3 regions of the Colwellia sp. BRX8-7 genome follow, and region 3 is predicted to be linked to each of the others. Evidence: predicted binding sites of a transcription regulator. Region 3 holds the regulator's gene; each other region holds the start of a gene.
The links. Region 3 encodes sigma-54, which starts transcription at its own class of promoters, with help from an activator protein. Its sites were predicted from a motif close to GTTGGCACGNNNNTNGNNT; they were not measured.

Region 1: the regulator sigma-54 is predicted to act here: its motif matches at 1,393-1,411, upstream of H4J57_RS00785 (flagellar hook-length control protein FliK).
Region 2: the regulator sigma-54 is predicted to act here: its motif matches at 2,266-2,284, upstream of H4J57_RS06480 (P-II family nitrogen regulator).

The regions. Positions count from the first base shown of each region.
Region 1 covers NZ_JACGVP010000001.1:181,529-187,630, forward strand. Annotated here, with positions in the region: gene H4J57_RS00785 (flagellar hook-length control protein FliK) at 1-1,301, opposite strand, end outside; gene fliJ (flagellar export protein FliJ) at 1,435-1,881, opposite strand; gene fliI (flagellar protein export ATPase FliI) at 1,948-3,318, opposite strand; gene fliH (flagellar assembly protein FliH) at 3,349-4,143, opposite strand; gene fliG (flagellar motor switch protein FliG) at 4,189-5,238, opposite strand; gene fliF (flagellar basal-body MS-ring/collar protein FliF) at 5,231-6,102, opposite strand, start outside.
Region 2 covers NZ_JACGVP010000005.1:88,048-94,149, forward strand. Annotated here, with positions in the region: gene H4J57_RS06470 (DUF2797 domain-containing protein) at 13-849, shown strand; gene H4J57_RS06475 (HDOD domain-containing protein) at 1,042-1,887, shown strand; gene H4J57_RS06480 (P-II family nitrogen regulator) at 2,319-2,657, shown strand; gene H4J57_RS06485 (ammonium transporter) at 2,668-3,927, shown strand; gene H4J57_RS06490 (Dyp-type peroxidase) at 4,190-5,113, shown strand; gene argR (transcriptional regulator ArgR) at 5,165-5,638, opposite strand; gene mdh (malate dehydrogenase) at 5,864-6,102, shown strand, end outside.
Region 3 covers NZ_JACGVP010000011.1:168,939-175,040, forward strand. Annotated here, with positions in the region: gene rapZ (RNase adapter RapZ) at 1-490, opposite strand, end outside; gene ptsN (PTS IIA-like nitrogen regulatory protein PtsN) at 522-977, opposite strand; gene hpf (ribosome hibernation promoting factor) at 1,023-1,310, opposite strand; gene H4J57_RS12590 (RNA polymerase factor sigma-54) at 1,334-2,842, opposite strand; gene lptB (LPS export ABC transporter ATP-binding protein) at 2,922-3,653, opposite strand; gene lptA (lipopolysaccharide transport periplasmic protein LptA) at 3,650-4,192, opposite strand; gene lptC (LPS export ABC transporter periplasmic protein LptC) at 4,173-4,739, opposite strand; gene kdsC (3-deoxy-manno-octulosonate-8-phosphatase KdsC) at 4,736-5,281, opposite strand; gene H4J57_RS12615 (KpsF/GutQ family sugar-phosphate isomerase) at 5,283-6,102, opposite strand, start outside.

The DNA of each region.
Region 1 (6,102 bases), on a different contig from region 3:
TTTTCCTGAGCTTGTTTTTCACCTGGAACAGCTACGCTTGAAAAAACAACATTATCCGTATTGACCTTATCAGCATCAATTGCTATTTCGTTATCCAAGCTTTCATTTTTAAGGGTTACAGGCAATACCGCTCCGGCCAACTCTTTATCGACCGACGCTTTACTATTGCTGATACTTTGATTACTTTTGTCAGGAATTACAGCTTTGTCCTGATTGGCGTTAAGTGCAGCTTTAATTTGTTCAAGTTCAGTATCCGTAGGCGCTTTTTCCATATCCGCTAATAGCGCTTCAAGATCACTTAAAGGCATCGCCTGTTTCGGTACATTATTGGTTTTATCTACAATAGGCTCTGCTTTTAACGACGTTTCGCTTTGAGCAGGAGGAACGGTTTGAGTGGAAAGTTGGCTATTAACATTCGTTGTTTTTAGCGAGGGTTCTTGTCCTTCACTGTTTGTTTTTTTCTCCAATAATGAAGATAAGGCTAATTCAGCCTCCCCTTGCACAACTTTATCAGCAACGACTTTGGGTTCGCTAGCTAGGTCAACTTTCTTTGATGGCATTTCACTGTTAACCGTTACTGGAACGGTTAATGATTTAGCTAACTCTGGCTCAACGCTAACTTTTGCTAAGGTATTATCACTGGTCGCTACATTTTCTTGGGTATTGCCACCAAGCACTTGCCTTAACATTGCTGCTAACTGTGTTTTTTCTTGTTGATTACTACCAGCCACAACTATTGATGGTTTTTCATTAAGTTGTGATGGTATCGCACCGTCATTTTTCACCGTATCATTTAATAGTTGTTGTGACGCAGATAACAACGACATTAATTGCTCGGTACTTTTATCTGTATTTTCAGGTGCGCTGGAATTAGTATCAAGATTAATTAATCCGCTAGCTTTGTGTTCCGGTGTCTCTTGTTGGCTATTTTCTACTCGAACATTTTTTTCACTAGTCGCTGTATCATCATAAGGCAATCTTTCTGAAGCTTCGCTTTGGTTAATTTCTGTATTAACGTTCTCATCAGAAACTCCACCCATTTCCTTTTCTTTTGGTTGCACATCCGTTGTGGAAGATTTTCCTTGGGGTGCTTTCTTTTCAGCATTAATTTCGCTAGCAAGTTTCATGTTATTGCCACTTGCCTGTTGCTTTTTGCCGCTTTGTTGACTTTGATAATGCTGGTCAACCATTTGTGCAAAATCTTTAGATGAATTTTTGGATGTGCTAATCGCTCCTGACTGAACAGGGCTAAAGTCCTTACTTGGCGAAATATCTATGGCTAATGGAGTAACTTGCGGCATAGTAAACCTTTTTATTTCAATGGTAAATTTGAGCTATATTTACAATGATGACAACGTCGTTTATTGCGAATACTTTTTATATTAGTTAAACAAGCAAGTATTGTTCCACTTAGAAATTACAATTTAATTCACTTTATCCCCGCATTTTACGACGGACAAATTGTTGAGTAGCAATTTCATCAAACATTTTTTGTTCTTGCTTGTTAGCGATAAGAGTCAGCGCTTGTGTTTTTTTATCAAGCAATAGTTCTACCGCTTGAATTTTCTGTCGCTGAGCTAGCCAGAGCTGTTTGCTCTTTTCCACCATCGCCTTACTCTGCATAATAGCAATATCAACTTGCCCAGCTGCATAGTCGAGCTTGGCAATAAAGGCATGAAAATGACTAAACGTCGCGCTATCAATACCCACCATAGAGCGAGCATTCAAACGTTTCATATATTCAAGACGATAGTCACTGACACTTTGTAAACGTTCAAGATTTTGTTGGTATTCAAATTCAGCAGTTTGCAGTGCTTGCGCTGCTTTTTTTTCTTTATCCTGTTCATAGCGATGTAAGGTATTCAGTTGCTTTAATGGCATAACGTCCTCCTAGATAATGCTAAACAGCTAATAAATTTTTCGAAAATAGTGTTAACGTTATTATGTTTAGGCATTTTGCTGGCCTTGTTTTGCTTGCGCGTGTGCTTGCGCTGCAGAAAGTATTTCTTGAAGTTGCGTTAAGCTTTGATCATAAGGAATAATTTCCAACATTTTTTGTTGTAGGAAGAACTTGATCACCGGCATTAAATCAATGGATTGATCAATGCGAGGATCATTACCACGGCTATAAGCGCCAATAGCAATCAAATCTTTATTTTGCTGGTATAGTGAGTAGACTTGCTTTAGTTGCCGAGCAAGTTGTTGATGCTCATCACTGGTCACCATCGGCATAACACGGCTAATCGAGCCTTCAATATCAACAGCGGGGTAATGCCCTGAATCGGCTAAGGCACGAGATAAAACAATATGTCCATCTAAAATAGCACGCGCCGCATCAGCAATAGGATCTTGTAAATCATCACCTTCGGTTAATACGGTGAAAAATGCGGTAATTGATCCCTGACCATCGCCACCATTACCGGCTCGTTCAACCAGTTGGGGTAACTTTGAAAAGACCGAAGGCGGATAACCTTTGGTTGCCGGTGGTTCGCCGACAGCCAGTGCTATTTCTCGTTGCGCTTGGGCATAACGCGTTAGCGAGTCAACCAGTAGCAAGACATTCAGACCTTGATCACGAAAGTACTCAGCAATTTGTACCGCAGTTTCACAGCCTTTTAAACGCATTAATGGCGAATTATCGGCAGGCGCCGCAACAACAACTGAACGTGCTCGCCCTTCTTCGCCTAAAATTTCTTCGATAAACTCTTTAACTTCTCGACCACGTTCGCCAATTAGCCCCACAACGATAACATCAGCAGTTGTGCCGCGTGTCATCATACCTAACAAGACACTTTTACCGACACCTGAGCCGGCAAATAAGCCCATACGCTGACCAATACCAACCGTTAAAAAACTATTAATAGCGCGCACACCGACATCAAGCGGTTCAGTGATACCACGCCTTGATAACGGATTAATCGGCTTATTGTTTATTTGATAATTGCCTGAGTTCTTGATTGGCCCTTTGCCGTCGAGTGGTTTACCAACACCGTCAACGACTCGGCCAAGTAAATCCATTGAAAAGGGTAAGCGAGCTTTAGTTGTCAGTGGCACAACGCGCGCACCCGGTAAAACACCTTGTAAGCTTTGCTCTGGCATTAGAAAAGTTATGTCTTTAGAAAAACCAACAATTTCAGCGATTAAATCGCCTTGTGCCGTTTCGACTAAACATTGGCTACCAACTGCCGCTTTTACGCCAACAGCTTCAAGCGTTAATCCGACTACTCGGACTAAACGCCCAGCAACAGAGACTTTATGCGGGTGCACAAATTCTTGGCAGTTTTTTAGTCTTTCATTAAGGCGAGAAATATCAACCATAGCGGTATTTTGACTCTTTTGTACAAGAAATTACTGATGTAGTGCATCTTGCAAAAACGAGTCCAATACTTCTTTTATTCGAGATTTAACACTCAGGTCGATATTAGAGGTGCTATTTTCAATTTGACAGCTACCCGGAACTAATTGCGGGGCAGCGAGTAAACGCCAACCTTGTTCTTGCACATGTTTAGCGCCAAATTGCTTTTCAACACGTTTAATATCGTTGGGGTGTAATAAAATTTGCGTTTGCGCTTCTTGGCTAGGTAAAGCTTTTATACCCGCAGAAATCGCAGCAATAATAATATCAGGGTTAGTTTTAGCTTCTTCTAAGGTAATCGCTTCGGTGAGTTCTACGACAAGATGAAGTAATTGTTGTTCAACATTTTTTTCGACATCGAGTAATGGCTTATGAAGCTGTTCAGTAAGTGACGCCCATGCAGCTGATTGTTCATCAATACTTTCTTTTGCTTCGGCTAAGCCGGTTTCAAGCCCTTCTTGGTGACCAAGTACCACACCTTCTTCATGGCCAGAGACTTTACCTTCTTCATAACCTTTAGCAAAACCTTCTTCCTTACCCTGATTAAGGCCTTCATCAAATGCAGCTTGACGAATGTTTTCAATATCTTCTGCCGTTAATGGCGCGATTTCTTCTTCAACAAAATCTTCAGGGGGCTCGAAACGCCAAGCGGCTTTCTTTCCCATAGCATTGGTTGTTTCATCTTTAATTTTATTTTCAGATTCAACCGTCGGCAATGACCAAACATCGGTTTCTTGTTCGGGATTATGTTTAATAACTTCAGCATTCGATTTATTTAATAATTTCATAATATTTTATAACAGTAAGTTTTGACTGACCTAAAAATATAAGGTTTATAAGAACTCATCACCACCACCAGCGCCGCCAAGCATAATTTCTCCAGCGTCAGATAATCGTCGAGCAACAGATAATATTTCTTTTTGTGCGGCTTCAACTTCACTAATACGCACAGGTCCCATAGCTTCAAGGTCATCTGCCAGCATTTCAGCGGCACGTTTGGACATATTAGCCATAATTTTTTCTTTCAGCACATCATCTGCGCCTTTAATTGCTTTCATCAACGCATCTTGTTGTACTTCACGTAATATCGCTTGAATACCACGGTCGTCTACATCGGCAAGGTTTTCGAAAACAAACATCAAGTCTTGAATTTGTTGACTCATCTCTTCGTCATGTTCACGAATTGAATCCATTAGCATACCTTCAACATTGGTATCCAAATAGTTCATAATGTCAGCTGCTGCTTTTAAACCGCCCATTTTAGCGGCTTGTGCACCTGCTTGACCGGCAAACTGTTTTTCCATAATTTCATTAAGTTCTTGTAATGCTGCCGGTTGAACTTCTTCAAGGTTGGCAATACGCATCATTAAATCTAAACGCACTTTTTCGGCAAACTGGCTCATAATTTCAGCCGATTGATCAGGGTCTAAATAGGAAAGTACAATGGTTTGAATTTGAGGATGCTCGTTACGAATAATATTGGCTACTTGTTTTGAGTCCATCCATTTCAATGAATCTAAACCTTTTGCGCCACCTCCCATGACAATTTGATCAATTAAATTACCGGCTTTGTCTTCACCTAATGCTGCAGTTAATGCCTTGCGAACGAATTCTTCACTTTGGAAGCCAATGGTACTGAAGTTTTGTATTTCATGGATAAAGAGCTTATGAACAGCGGTAATTTTTTCTTGGGTGAAATCTTCCATGGCAGCCATAACCATGCCCACTTGTTGAACCTGTTTAGGCTCTAAGTGTTTTAATATTTGCGCGGCATCTTCTTCAGATAAGCTTAGCAATAATATCGCAGCTTTCTCTGCACCATCAAGTTTGTCAACGTCAAAACCCTTAGGTGCAGGGGCTAACTCTTGCATTTCATCACTCATCTTCGTTCAACCAACTTTTAACCACTTGAGAGGAAAGTTCAGGCTCATTAGCAACAAGCGCTCGAACAGCTTTTAGTATATCTTCATCGCGATGTAAATCAGGTAATTGTAAACTACCATCAGGCGCGAAACCTACTGCCGCCGCATCAAAATCTGATGTTAGCATATCCATGGTTTCATCACCCAAATCAATGTGGCTATCAAGTGATTTATCACCGTAGTCATCAGGTGTTTGATCTGGGTTAATAAGACGTTTAAGCATAGGTTTAACAACGGCAAGTATCAATACAATAATGACTAATGCGCCCATGCCTAATTTGAAAAACTTTAATATGTCGGCATTCTCATAGAAAGGAACTTTAGGAGCATCCTCAATAATTTGACGAGAGAATGGCAAGGTAACGACTTCTAATACATCACCACGTTGTAAATTAAAACCAATACTCCCTTGTAATAAGCGACGAATATTTGACATTTCTTCAACAGATCTCGGTGAATCGGTAATCGCGCCTTCAGCATCAGCAGTTGCCAAGTAATCAAGTGCAACAGAAACGCTTACTCGACGAACGACACCTGCTTGTTGTTTTGTATGGCTGATAGCTTCGTCTAATTCATAATTTTTTGTTGATTCAAGGTGTTTACGACCAGGCATTGATCTTTGTTGTGCACCACCATTCGCATTTTCTGGAATATTTGAATCAAGTGGTGGCTGATTGCTTAACGCTCCAGGAATACCACCAAGTAAACCGCCAATCGTGTTGTCTTCGACTTTCATTTCACTGCGCAGTGCCGGTAAATCTGAATTATAACGACGCTGCATTTCTTCACTTGAGGTAAAATCCATAGTCACATTAACTTGTGCGG
Region 2 (6,102 bases), on a different contig from region 3:
CCGAGACAATAAATGACCCATTACGATGCAGGTGCTTTGAGTAAAATGACTGCTCAGTTAGATGAAAACGGACTCGTTCATTACCAATTACCTATAGGCGATCAGCTCATTGATATGAATGCGTTAATTGGGAAAAATATTACTTTAGATTACCAAGGTAAAATAGCGTGTCGTCATTGTGCAAGAGTAACCAAGAAAAGTTATTCGCAAGGTTTTTGTTATCCGTGTATGCAAAAACTTGCTCAATGCGATATGTGTATTATGAAACCAGAAACTTGCCATCATGCTCAGGGGACTTGTCGTGAGCCAGAATGGGGCGTAAAAAATTGCATGGTTAATCATTATGTTTATTTAGCCAATACCTCTGGCATTAAAGTTGGCATTACTCGCCATACTCAAATACCTACCCGCTGGATTGACCAAGGTGCAACACAAGCTTTAAAACTATTTAGAGTAAGTACACGCTTACAATCGGGTTTAGTTGAAATAGCACTGGCTAAGTTTATTGCCGATAAAACAAACTGGCGAGCTATGTTAAAAGGTGCAGGTGAAATGGTTGATTTAAAAGCGAAAGCACAAGCATTACTACCTGAAATTGCAGCACAGTTAGACGATATTAAATTACGCTTTGGTGCAGACGCCGTTGAATTACTTGACGAACCAGTAGTCAATTTGAACTTTCCTGTTGAGCAGTACTTAGAAAAAATTGGCTCTTTTAACTTTGATAAAACACCCCAAGTTTCAGGATTATTACAAGGGATAAAAGGCCAATATCTTATTTTTGATAAGGGGGTTATTAATATTAGAAAATTTGGCTCTTACCAAGTTGCCTTAACCGTTGAAGACTAATTAGACTTTTTCTGAAAATAAGTCACTTATTATTAATATAGTGTCTATACTTGAGTAAAATTTAGGTTATTGCTAATACCTTGTATCTTATTGAAAAACTGAGCCATCAGCGGGTGTTAGCTTTAAATTTATTTGCTGAGTGTTTTATTTTTATATAAAAACAACCCTATATTTCTTGTTAGGATTTTTGTTATGAATGCTGTTGAATACGCCGAACAGGCGAGTGAAATATTTGTATTGTCGGATTCTTTTATCCGCATTAAAGAGTTAATTGATAACGAATCATCAACTATTGATGATATAGCGGATGTCATTTTACTTGATCCCGCCTTGTCAGCGACTATTTTAAAGCTCTCAAACAGCTCTTTTTTTAACTATCCTGGTAAAATAGACACTATTTCTAAAGCGGTTTTAATCTTGGGTATTACCGAAGTTTACAACTTAGTTATTGCTTATTTTACCACTGATGCCTTTAGAAAACTAAAAGCCAGTCCCGAATATTTAGATGACTTTTGGGAGCGTAGTGTTGACTGTGCATTAACGGTTAAATTTTTAGGCACTAAACTAAACGTACCCAATGCGGAACGATTATTTATTTTAGGTTTGCTGCATAATTTAGGCGAACTAGTCATACATCAATTTATGCCTGAAAAAGTAGAACAATGTAAGCATATTAATTCAGATGAATTGCCTTGGACTAAACAACTACAAATACTGGGTTTTTCCTACGCTGACATTAGCGCTGAATTATTAAAACAATGGCAACTTCCTTACAGCTTGATTGAACCTATACGTTATCAAGATGAAGAGGAGTTTCAACATAGTACCGACGAAACTAAGTTACTTTATATTGCTAAACGAGTAATGACACTGAACCACCAATGCAAAAGTCATTGCCAAGCCGATGTCATTAGTGATGAAAAACTCGATGCGTTATCAGTGCAACAAGAGCTGTTGCGTGATGCCAGCGACTTCTGTGATATGGAACGTTTAAGTATCCTTGCTGTACTTAACCCAAGTGCCTCTATGCTTTATTAACCGCTACATCTTTTGATATAATAACTGTGGGTGAGGGTAGTGATCTATTTAGCAATAGCTTTTCTTTGCTGAGCTAACCTCATCTCAATTTTTATTGCACTTACCTTGTCTGCGCAGCTAATACACTCATTAATCATGAGTTGTCACCGAGTAATAAACCTCTTAGATAGCAGAACTGTCTTTGCCATCCTTGCTAATTAACCTTTCCTTGCCTAACACCGCTAATAGTTTTATTTAACAAACGGGACTTCCTTGCATGCTAATTAAATCATGCACCAATTACTGTCATTGATAAAATTTCATGCACCAACGAAGTGCTTTTAAATAGCCTTTTTTTTATTGTTTACCTTAACCTTATGAATATTAAGTGTTTTAGTCTTTGGCATAACATTTGTATTGTTATGTACAAATCATAAATAAGGCTAAACATAATGAAAATGGTTAACGCAATAATAAAACCTTTCAAACTGGATGATGTCAGAGAAGCAATTTCTGAAATTGGTGTTGAAGGACTAACTGTCAGTGAAGTAAAAGGTTTTGGACGACAAAAAGGGCATACCGAATTGTATCGTGGTGCTGAGTATCAAGTGGACTTTTTACCGAAAGTGAAACTTGAAATTGCTGTCAATGATGATGTTGTTGAACGCTTAGTCAAAGCAATTACCGAGTCGGCGCACACAGGTAAAATTGGCGATGGTAAAATATTTGTCTATGACTTACAGCAAGCTGTACGTATTCGTACTGGTGAGCAAGATGTTGAAGCTATTTAAGGGGTAAATCATGGAACAAAATATTTTTCAATTACAGTATGCAATGGACACTTTCTATTTCTTGATATGTGGTGCTCTTGTTATGTGGATGGCCGCGGGTTTTTCTATGTTAGAAGCCGGTTTAGTGCGTGCAAAAAATACCACAGAAATTTTGACTAAAAACGTCGCGCTTTATGCTATTGCTTGCATGATGTATTTGGCCTGCGGTTACGAAATTATGTACGGTGGGGGTTTCTTCTTATCTGGCATCGAAACAATCGATGCTGATGCGGTATTAAAAGAATTTTCTGGCCGTGAAGATGGTTTTAATGGCGGAGCTATATATTCCAAAGCGTCTGATTTCTTCTTTCAAGTGGTCTTTGTTGCAACAGCGATGTCGATTGTTTCTGGTGCCGTCGCTGAACGCATGAAATTATGGGCATTCCTTATTTTTACCGTTGTGTTAACTGCCGTTATTTATCCACTTGAAGGTAGCTGGACTTGGGGCGGTAATGCTGTCTTTGGTTTGTACACCCTAGGTGACTTAGGCTTTTCTGATTTTGCTGGCTCGGGTATTGTCCACATGGCAGGTGCATCAGCAGCATTAGCGGGTGTCTTGTTACTTGGCGCACGTAAGGGTAAATATGGAGCAGATGGTCGTATTAATGCCATTCCAGGTGCTAACTTACCTATGGCGACATTAGGCACATTTATTTTATGGATGGGTTGGTTTGGCTTTAACGGTGGTTCGGTTTTAAAGCTTGCCGATATCAACAGTTCACATTCAGTTGCTATGGTCTTTTTAAATACCAATGCAGCGGCCGCTGGTGGCGCTATCGCCGCGTTAATTTTTGCGAAATTACTATTTAAAAAAGCAGATTTAACCATGACATTAAACGGGGCATTAGCGGGATTAGTCGCTATTACTGCTGAGCCTTCAACACCCACGGCATTGCAAGCAACCTTGTTTGGTATGGTCGCTGGTGTCATCGTTGTCTTGTCAGTGGTTGGTTTAGATAAACTGAAAATAGATGATCCAGTCGGTGCTATCTCAGTACATGGTGTCGTTGGTTTGTTTGGTTTACTGCTTGTTCCTCTTACTAACCCTGCTTCAAGTTTTAGTGGACAATTAATCGGTGCAGCAACCATCTTTGTCTGGGTATTTAGTGCAAGTTTTGTGGTCTGGTATGTACTTAAGAAAGTTATGGGTATTCGTGTAACTGAAGAAGAAGAGTATCAAGGTATGGATAAATCAGATTGTGGTATGGAAGCTTACCCTGAGTTTACTTAATACCAACTAGTGTTATCTATATTAACAAGATAAATCATAAAACAGCCTCAGGGCTGTTTTTTTATGTACAAGATAAAGGCTAATACTTTTAGCTGCACAGAAATTATCAGTACTTGCGCCCATACTAATAAAAGTGCGTTGGCATAGCTGTAAAAAGCAACACGGTTTTATCTTATTTTATTATCGTAAATGATTTACTGTGAATTTTAAGAAACTGTGTAAAATTGAAATATTAATATACATTACATTTTTGGGAATTTTGATGGCAAGAGAACAATTCGGTATTTGCGCAGAACCTAGTTTGCACGGTTATTATCTGATGTTTAATGTTTTAGATGATAAAAATGCTCATGTTCGTCACGCACTTTCTCGATTACCTGCCTTATTCGATCATTACGCAGATCGTTTTTCAGAATCTAACTTAGCTGGTGTTATTGCTATCGGTGCTAACTATTGGGATGAGTTGTATCCACAAGGAAGACCTAAAAATTTAAAGCCTTTTTCCGCGCTTGAATGTGATGATCGCGCAGCTCCGGCTGATAGTTATGATCTTTATATCGAAATAAGAAGCGACCGTGCAGACGTTAATCATATTGTTAGTACCAAGGTTTGTGCTTTATTAGCCAACAGCGTTGAATTGGCTGAGCAAGTGCGTGCCTTTAGGTTTCTTGATGGTCGTGATTTAACGGGTTTTGTTGATGGCACAGAAAACCCACAAGGTTCACACCGCCGCAAAGTTGCGCTAATTGCTAATGAAGAGAGTGAAGAATTTGCGGCAGGTAGTTATTTACATATTCAACGTTATCGCCATAACTTGAACTTATGGGATAACTTAAAGGTTAAAGACCAAGAAGATATTTTTGGACGAACAAAACTGGATAATGAAGAATATTCCAATGAAAATAAACCAGCGACCGCGCATACTAAGCGAGTAAATCTTAAAGACGAAGATGGTAACGCTATCGAAATAGTGCGACAAAGTATGCCGTATGGTGATATGAAGTTACAGGGCTTGTTTTTTGTTTCTTATTGCCGCTCGCCTGAGCCATTTGAGATGATGTTAAAAGCCATGATTCAAAGTGATGCTCATGGTCATTTTGACCATCTACTTAAATATACCCAAGCAGAAACTGGCGCATCTTTTTTTGCACCAAGTTTGAATTTTTTAGCTAAGTTGGCACTTTAATAAACCGGTAAAATCGCGATGTTACTATGGCTAACTGTCTTCGAACTTAGCTTAATTTAAGTTTCTTGAAAAAAGTAACTCTAATTTAGCAATGGTTTCTTTTATTTGTCCAACATGGGTTGGGGCAATAAAAATAGTATCATCACCGGCAATCGTACCCAGTACTCCATCGCTTTTACTTAAGCTATCAAGTAAGCGAGCGATCAACTGGGCAGCGCCGGGGCTTGTTCTAACAATAATCATGACTTCATTGTATTCAATATCTATCACTAGTTGGCGTAAAGGGCTTTTCGCTGTTGGAACGCCTAGTTCAGCTGGTAAACAATAAACCATTTCTTGGCGAGCGTTGCGGGTGCGAACTGCGCCATATTTACTGAGCATACGTGAAACCTTTGACTGGCTGATATTATCAAAACCTTGTTTCTTCAACGCATCAACTATATCGCCTTGAGAACCAAACTGCTCTTGCTTTAATAAATCTTTAAAAGCTTGTGTTAATGCTTCTTGTTTTTGTGAAACTGTCATAATTTAACGGTACTCTTTGTTATTTTTCTACTACACTTTTTTTAATCTTAAATTCTTAATGATGAGGAAGTAAGACTTAAGTATTATTTCATTAAAAGTATTATACGGTATCCTAATGCCATATATAGTTTAATATTAATTGTTTTTTAGTGGCCGATGCTATATCTTTTGGGCACGAAAATTTACGTATTTACTCAAATATTCTTTAACTACCGGAGACATCAAATGAAAGTTGCTGTTTTAGGCGCTGCTGGCGGAATTGGCCAAGCGTTATCATTATTATTAAAAACTCAATTACCAGCGGGTTCTGAGCTATCTTTGTATGACGTAGCACCAGTTGTTCCAGGTGTTGCTGTTGATTTATCACACATACCTACAGCTGTTACCGTTGAAGGTTTTGGTGCTGACGCATTAGGCGACGCATTAACAGGCGCTGATATCGTTTTAATTCCAGCAGGCATGCC
Region 3 (6,102 bases):
ACACCACCACCATAGATGCCGAGGTTTTGCCTAAAATTCGCTCACGCACTAAATCAGATAATTGATGAGGTGATAACTGACTGGTATTAATATACAAACCCGCACGCGTGGAAATAGGCTCAAGCAGCTTTTTCTCTAAAGAGATGGCTTGGTCGAGTGGGATATTTTGTTTAATCAAAGGATGTAAACGACGCGTTTCACTAAAACGTCGAATAAGATCAGAGTCATCAGCATCTAAATACAGAATATCGAGTTTTACCGTTTTTGGTAGATAATCTAATATTTCTGAAACGTCATTAGGGTCATTGGGTAAGTTACGTACATCTAAACTAACCGCTACTTTGTCGTAATCATTAATAACGGTATGTGCTAATGCAGGCAATAAATTCACCGGAATATTATCGACACAGTAGTAGCCTAAATCTTCGAGTACACGTAAGGCGACACTTTTACCTGACCCTGAGCGACCACTGACTATCAAGAGTTTCATTTGAGTTTTCCTGGATTATTATTAGATTTTATTAACGTTTAGCATGCTTTATTAAAGTAAAAAGCTCTTGCGAATTTTGGCATTTTCTTACTTGCTTTGCGAATTGTTTAGTACTAAATATTTGCGCAATACTTTGTAAGGTATCTAAATGTTGTTGGCAGTTTTCTTCAGGTACAAATAACGCAATAATAATATCGACAGCACGGTTGTCTATCGCATCAAATTCAACGGCTTGTTCACTGGTCAGCAATACAGCAATAACTTGTGACGTGTTAGTTAATCGACCATGAGGAATCGCAATGCCATTTCCTATGCCGGTAGAGCCAACCTTTTCACGCGCCATTAAGCTTTCGAATAATTGATGAGTATCAATATTATCGAATTTTTTTGCCGCAGTTTCGCTAATTATTTCAAGGAGTTTTTTTTTGCTTGTACCCTTAATCGCACACAGGGTGCAATCAAGGGTAAGGATATCTTGCAACTTCATTATACTACTTAGATTCTTTGGTGAGTGAACAGGCGATAAACAGCATTAATGCTGATTCGTTTTACCTTTGTACTTCAATATTTGCCGGTCAAGCTTAACAACAAGACTATCAATAGAGGCATACATGTCAGCATTTTCAGCTTTTGCATGTAAATCAGAGCCACTAACGTGAACAGTCGCTTCAGCAATTTGATTTGATTTTTCAACGGTGAGAACAACATGAACATTATTGATATGATCAAAATGTCGGCTTAATTTTGCCATCTTTGTCGTGACGTTTTCTCGTAAAGCTTCGGTAATGTCAACATGGTGGCCAGAAAGATTAATTTGCATAAGCTTAATTCCTCATCTTTTCGTTAAAGTAAACTTTTTCGTTGGTTAGAAGGTGGAATAGAAAGTGACTCTCGATATTTTGCTATGGTACGTCGAGCTACATTTATCCCTTGATCGGCTAATAAATCAGCCATTTTACTATCACTAAGTGGTTTTGCTGGGATTTCGGCAGCAACAAATTTTTTGATTAATGCACGAATAGCTGTTGATGAACATTCGCCACCGCTTTCGGTGCCAACATGGCTTGAGAAGAAAAACTTCAGTTCGAAAATTCCACGTGGCGTATGCATATACTTTTGTGTCGTCACTCGTGAAATGGTTGATTCATGCATATCGACAGCTTCGGCAATATCATTTAAAACCATTGGACGCATGGCTTCATTACCATGTTCAAAAAAGCCAATTTGACGTTGCACAATACAGTTTGACACTTTTAATAAGGTATCATTACGGCTTTCTAAGCTTTTAATAAACCATTTAGCTTCTTGTAAATTTGAGCGAATAAATTGTGTGTCAGCTGTCGACTTCATCGAACGTGACATCGAAGCATATTGCTGATTCACCGAAAGTTTTGGCGCAGTATCAGGATTTAATTCGACCACCCAACGGCCATTTTTCTTTTCAACAGAAACATCAGGAATAACATACTGATCGTCACTCTTCATCACACTATCGCCGGGTCTAGGGTCAAGTGATTGAATAAGACGCACTACTTCGCGCAGTTGCTCTTCTTTCAGTCGAGTTTTACGCATTAATGTACGATAGTCTCGGCTACCCAGTAGATTAATATGGTCACGCAAAACTAACTTACTTTCTGCTAACCAAGGTGTAGCGGGGTCAAATTGATTAAGTTGAATGATTAAACATTCTGAAATAGAACGAGCAGCGACACCAACAGGATCAAAGAGGTTAATACGTTTTAGTACCACCTCAATTTCATCAAGCTCTACTCCTTCAATGGCAACACTTTCTAAAATGTCTTCACTAGATACCGTTAAGTAACCGGCGTCATCAACAGCATCAATAATTGCTGTCGCTATAGCGCGGTCTGTTTCGGTAAAAGGGCTTAATTCCATTTGCCAGCGCAAATGATCTTGAATGGAGTCTTGAGTCTCGCCTTGGTAAGTATAATCTTCTGAAGCTGGGCCTGAGCTTGAACTTGCTGCACCAGCCGTGTAGTTATCATCCCAAGTGGTATCCATGTTTAATTCTTCAGGGATATCGTTCTTGTCCATGGCTTCAGTGGTGGTGATTTCATCAATGGTAGGCGTAGCGTCTTCGCTACCATCAGAAGCGGGGGCTTCTTTAACATCACCAGTACCGGCAGTGTGAGCTTCTTCAAGGTTGTCAGTACTTTTATCTTCAGGATTATTTGAAGACTCATCCATTTCTAATAATGGATTACTTTCTAAGGCTTCCTGAATTTCTTGTTGAAGCTCTAACGTAGACAGTTGCAGCAATTTGATTGCTTGCTGCAATTGTGGCGTCATGGTTAATTGTTGTCCTATGCGGAGTTGTAGAGTAGGGCGCATTTAGGTCATTAACTTCCTATTATTTTTAATGGGATATTTTCGTTTTTTTCATACGAAGATACTATTCATTTACTGACTACTATAGCGTGAATTGTTCACCAAGGTATACATCTCTTACGTGTTGATTTGCAAGAATTTGATCTGCAGTACCTTCTGCAATAAGTTCACCATGACTAACAATATACGCATGTTCACATACATCGAGAGTTTCACGTACATTGTGATCAGTGATCAACACACCAATGCCACGTTCTTTTAAGTGTAGAATAATTTTTTTAATATCACCTACTGAAATTGGATCAACACCAGCAAAAGGTTCATCTAATAAAATAAATTTTGGTTCAGCAGCTAATGCGCGAGCAATTTCTACTCGGCGGCGTTCACCACCAGATAAGCTCATGCCTAAATTATCTTTGATATGACCTATGTTGAATTCTTCAACAAGATGTTCTAATTTCTCTTCACGTTCAGCATCTGATAATTCTTTTCGTGTTTGTAAAATAGCCATAATATTGTCGTAAACACTGAGTTTTCGAAAAATAGAGGCTTCTTGTGGTAAATATCCGATGCCTTTTCTCGCACGCTCATGCATAGGCGCTAACGTCAGGTTTTCGTCATTTAAGATAATATCGCCACTATCACTTTCAACTAAACCCACAATCATATAAAAAGAAGTTGTTTTTCCGGCACCATTTGGGCCCAGTAAACCGACTATTTGTCCTGCTGAAACTTGCATACTGACATTTTTAACCACTTTTCTGCCTTTATAGGCTTTGGCAAGGCCTTTTGCCATTAGGGTGCTAGTGCTCATAAATTAATTTTTTCCTGAGTTTTCGCGTCTGTGGTTGTCGCTTTAATTTTTTCTTTCGGCTGAAAAATCGTTTTAGTGCGTTCGTTAGATTTACTTTCAGCATTAACATACTGAGTGGCAATATTGTAAGTAATTCTACTGCCACTAACCTCACTACCTTCTTGCTGTAATAACGCATTTCCTGAAATTATCACTAAATTATTTGCGGGCTCATATCTTATTTCGTCTGCTTGTAAGCTAAGAGGAGTGCCATCGGCTAAGGTTTGTTTAAAGGTTGCTGGCTTCCCTTTAGCGATATAGGTTTTTTCTTCACTGCCAGATTGAGTCAGCACTTGTACTAAATCAGCACGTATAACTAATGAACCTTGAGTGATCACCACGTTATCAATATAGCTGAATATTTTATTTTTAAGATCAACGGCTTGTCTTGAAGCGTTAATTTCAATCTTTTGTTTTATATCAAATTTTTCAGCGAAAGCTGACGAAAATAGCGGAGTTGATAACAATAAGCACAGTAGGCTATTTTTTAACAATTTCATAAATTGATTTCACATGTTTAGTTAGTGTCATTTGGTTGGTGTTTAAGTCGACAATTAAACCTTTACCATCGATGGTAAATCCTTTACCGATAATTTTAATTTCTTGTTCTGAACTTATGATGTTAGTTTTTAGATCAAGTTCAAAGTATTTTCCTTGAACTTCTTGTAATAAGCTATCGGGATCTGTTGCTAACAGGCGGACATGCTTTTCTAATTTTACCCGGTTGTTATTGTATAATATGCCTTCATTGGCAGATATTTTCCATGCGGGCGCATCATTTTTTGGATGAAGTGTGTATTGAGGAAACTCAAAGTTGGTAATACTTAACTCAGGGTAATGTTCCATACGATGGGCATCAACAACATAAGCTAAACTTCCTTGATGTTTATAAACATTACTGTGTAAATTTTCGGCAATAAAATCAGGGGTCAGCGTCTTATCAATCGCTTGTAATTGTGGTGCTGAGGAATTTCTCCATTCAATTATACCGTAAACGCCTCCCGCAATCAGAAAAAACAACAAGGTTAAACTATAAAGTCGATTCATATACTCGCACCCGAAGCATTTGCTAAGGTGTTTTGGCTAAGCATGATTAAATCGCATATTTCTCGAACAGCACCAAAACCGCCATGGTTAAAAGTGGTGTAATTTGCGATAGATAAAATACTTGGGTGGGCATCTTGAACAGCAATACCCAAGCCCACAGCGTTGATACACTCATAATCAGGCATATCATCACCAATATAAGCAATTTCCTCGAGGGATAGCTTTAATTGCTTAGCCATAGTTTTCAAGGCGGGTAATTTATTTTCTTCACCTTGAACTATATATTTAACATTTAAGGCTGACATACGTGTTGCGACAATATTTGATGTTCTCCCGGTGATCACCGCTACATCGACACCGCTGGCGCCTAATGCTTTTATGCCGTAGCCATCTTTAGTGTGAAAAGCTTTTAATTCTTCACCATCGTTACCCAAATAAATACGGCCATCAGAAAAAACGCCATCAATATCACATATCAGCAGCTTTATTGTTTTCATGGTATTGAATGCTGTGTCAGTAATTTCGCCATAGAGTGTTTGCATATTAGATAAGACCTGATTTTAGTAAGTCGTGCATATTCATTGCGCCAATAGGTATATTATTGTCATTAACAATAATTAAACCATTAATTTTTTTGTCTTCCATGATCTTTAAGCCTTCGGCGGCTAGCATATCTTGATGAGCCACAGTGGGATTTTTTGTCATCACTGATGCAATAGTATCGAGATGTATATCAATACGTTCATCAAGAATACGACGTAAATCTCCGTCAGTGAATAAGCCTTGTAATTGACCACTCTCGCCGACTACCGCCGTCATCCCCAAACCTTTTAATGATACTTCAACCAACGCATCCTTAATTTTAGCATTAGCATTTACAGTTGGTAAGCGCTCACCACTATGCATTATATCGCTAAGACGTAGTAATAGGCGTTTTCCTAAACTACCACCGGGATGAGAGAGTGCGAAGTCGTCAGCGGTAAAGCCGCGAGCATTTAATAAGGCAACAGCAAGTGCATCACCCATTACTAGGGTTGCTGTGGTACTTGATGTTGGCGCTAATCCTAGTGGACAAGCCTCTTGTGAAACAGCAACACAGACATGGGTATCGCCTAGTTTTGCTAAGGTTGAGGCTGGATTCCCCGTCATCGCAATAAGTTTAGCGCCAATACGTTTTATGACTGGCACTATTGCTAACACTTCACTGGTTTCGCCCGAGTGCGAAATCGTTAACACGACGTCATCACCGGTTATCATACCTAAATCACCGTGACTTGCTTCACCAGGGTGAACAAAAAAAGAAGGTGTGCCGGTGCTCGCTAGCGTTGCAGCAATCTTACCACCGATATGGCCTGACTTGCCC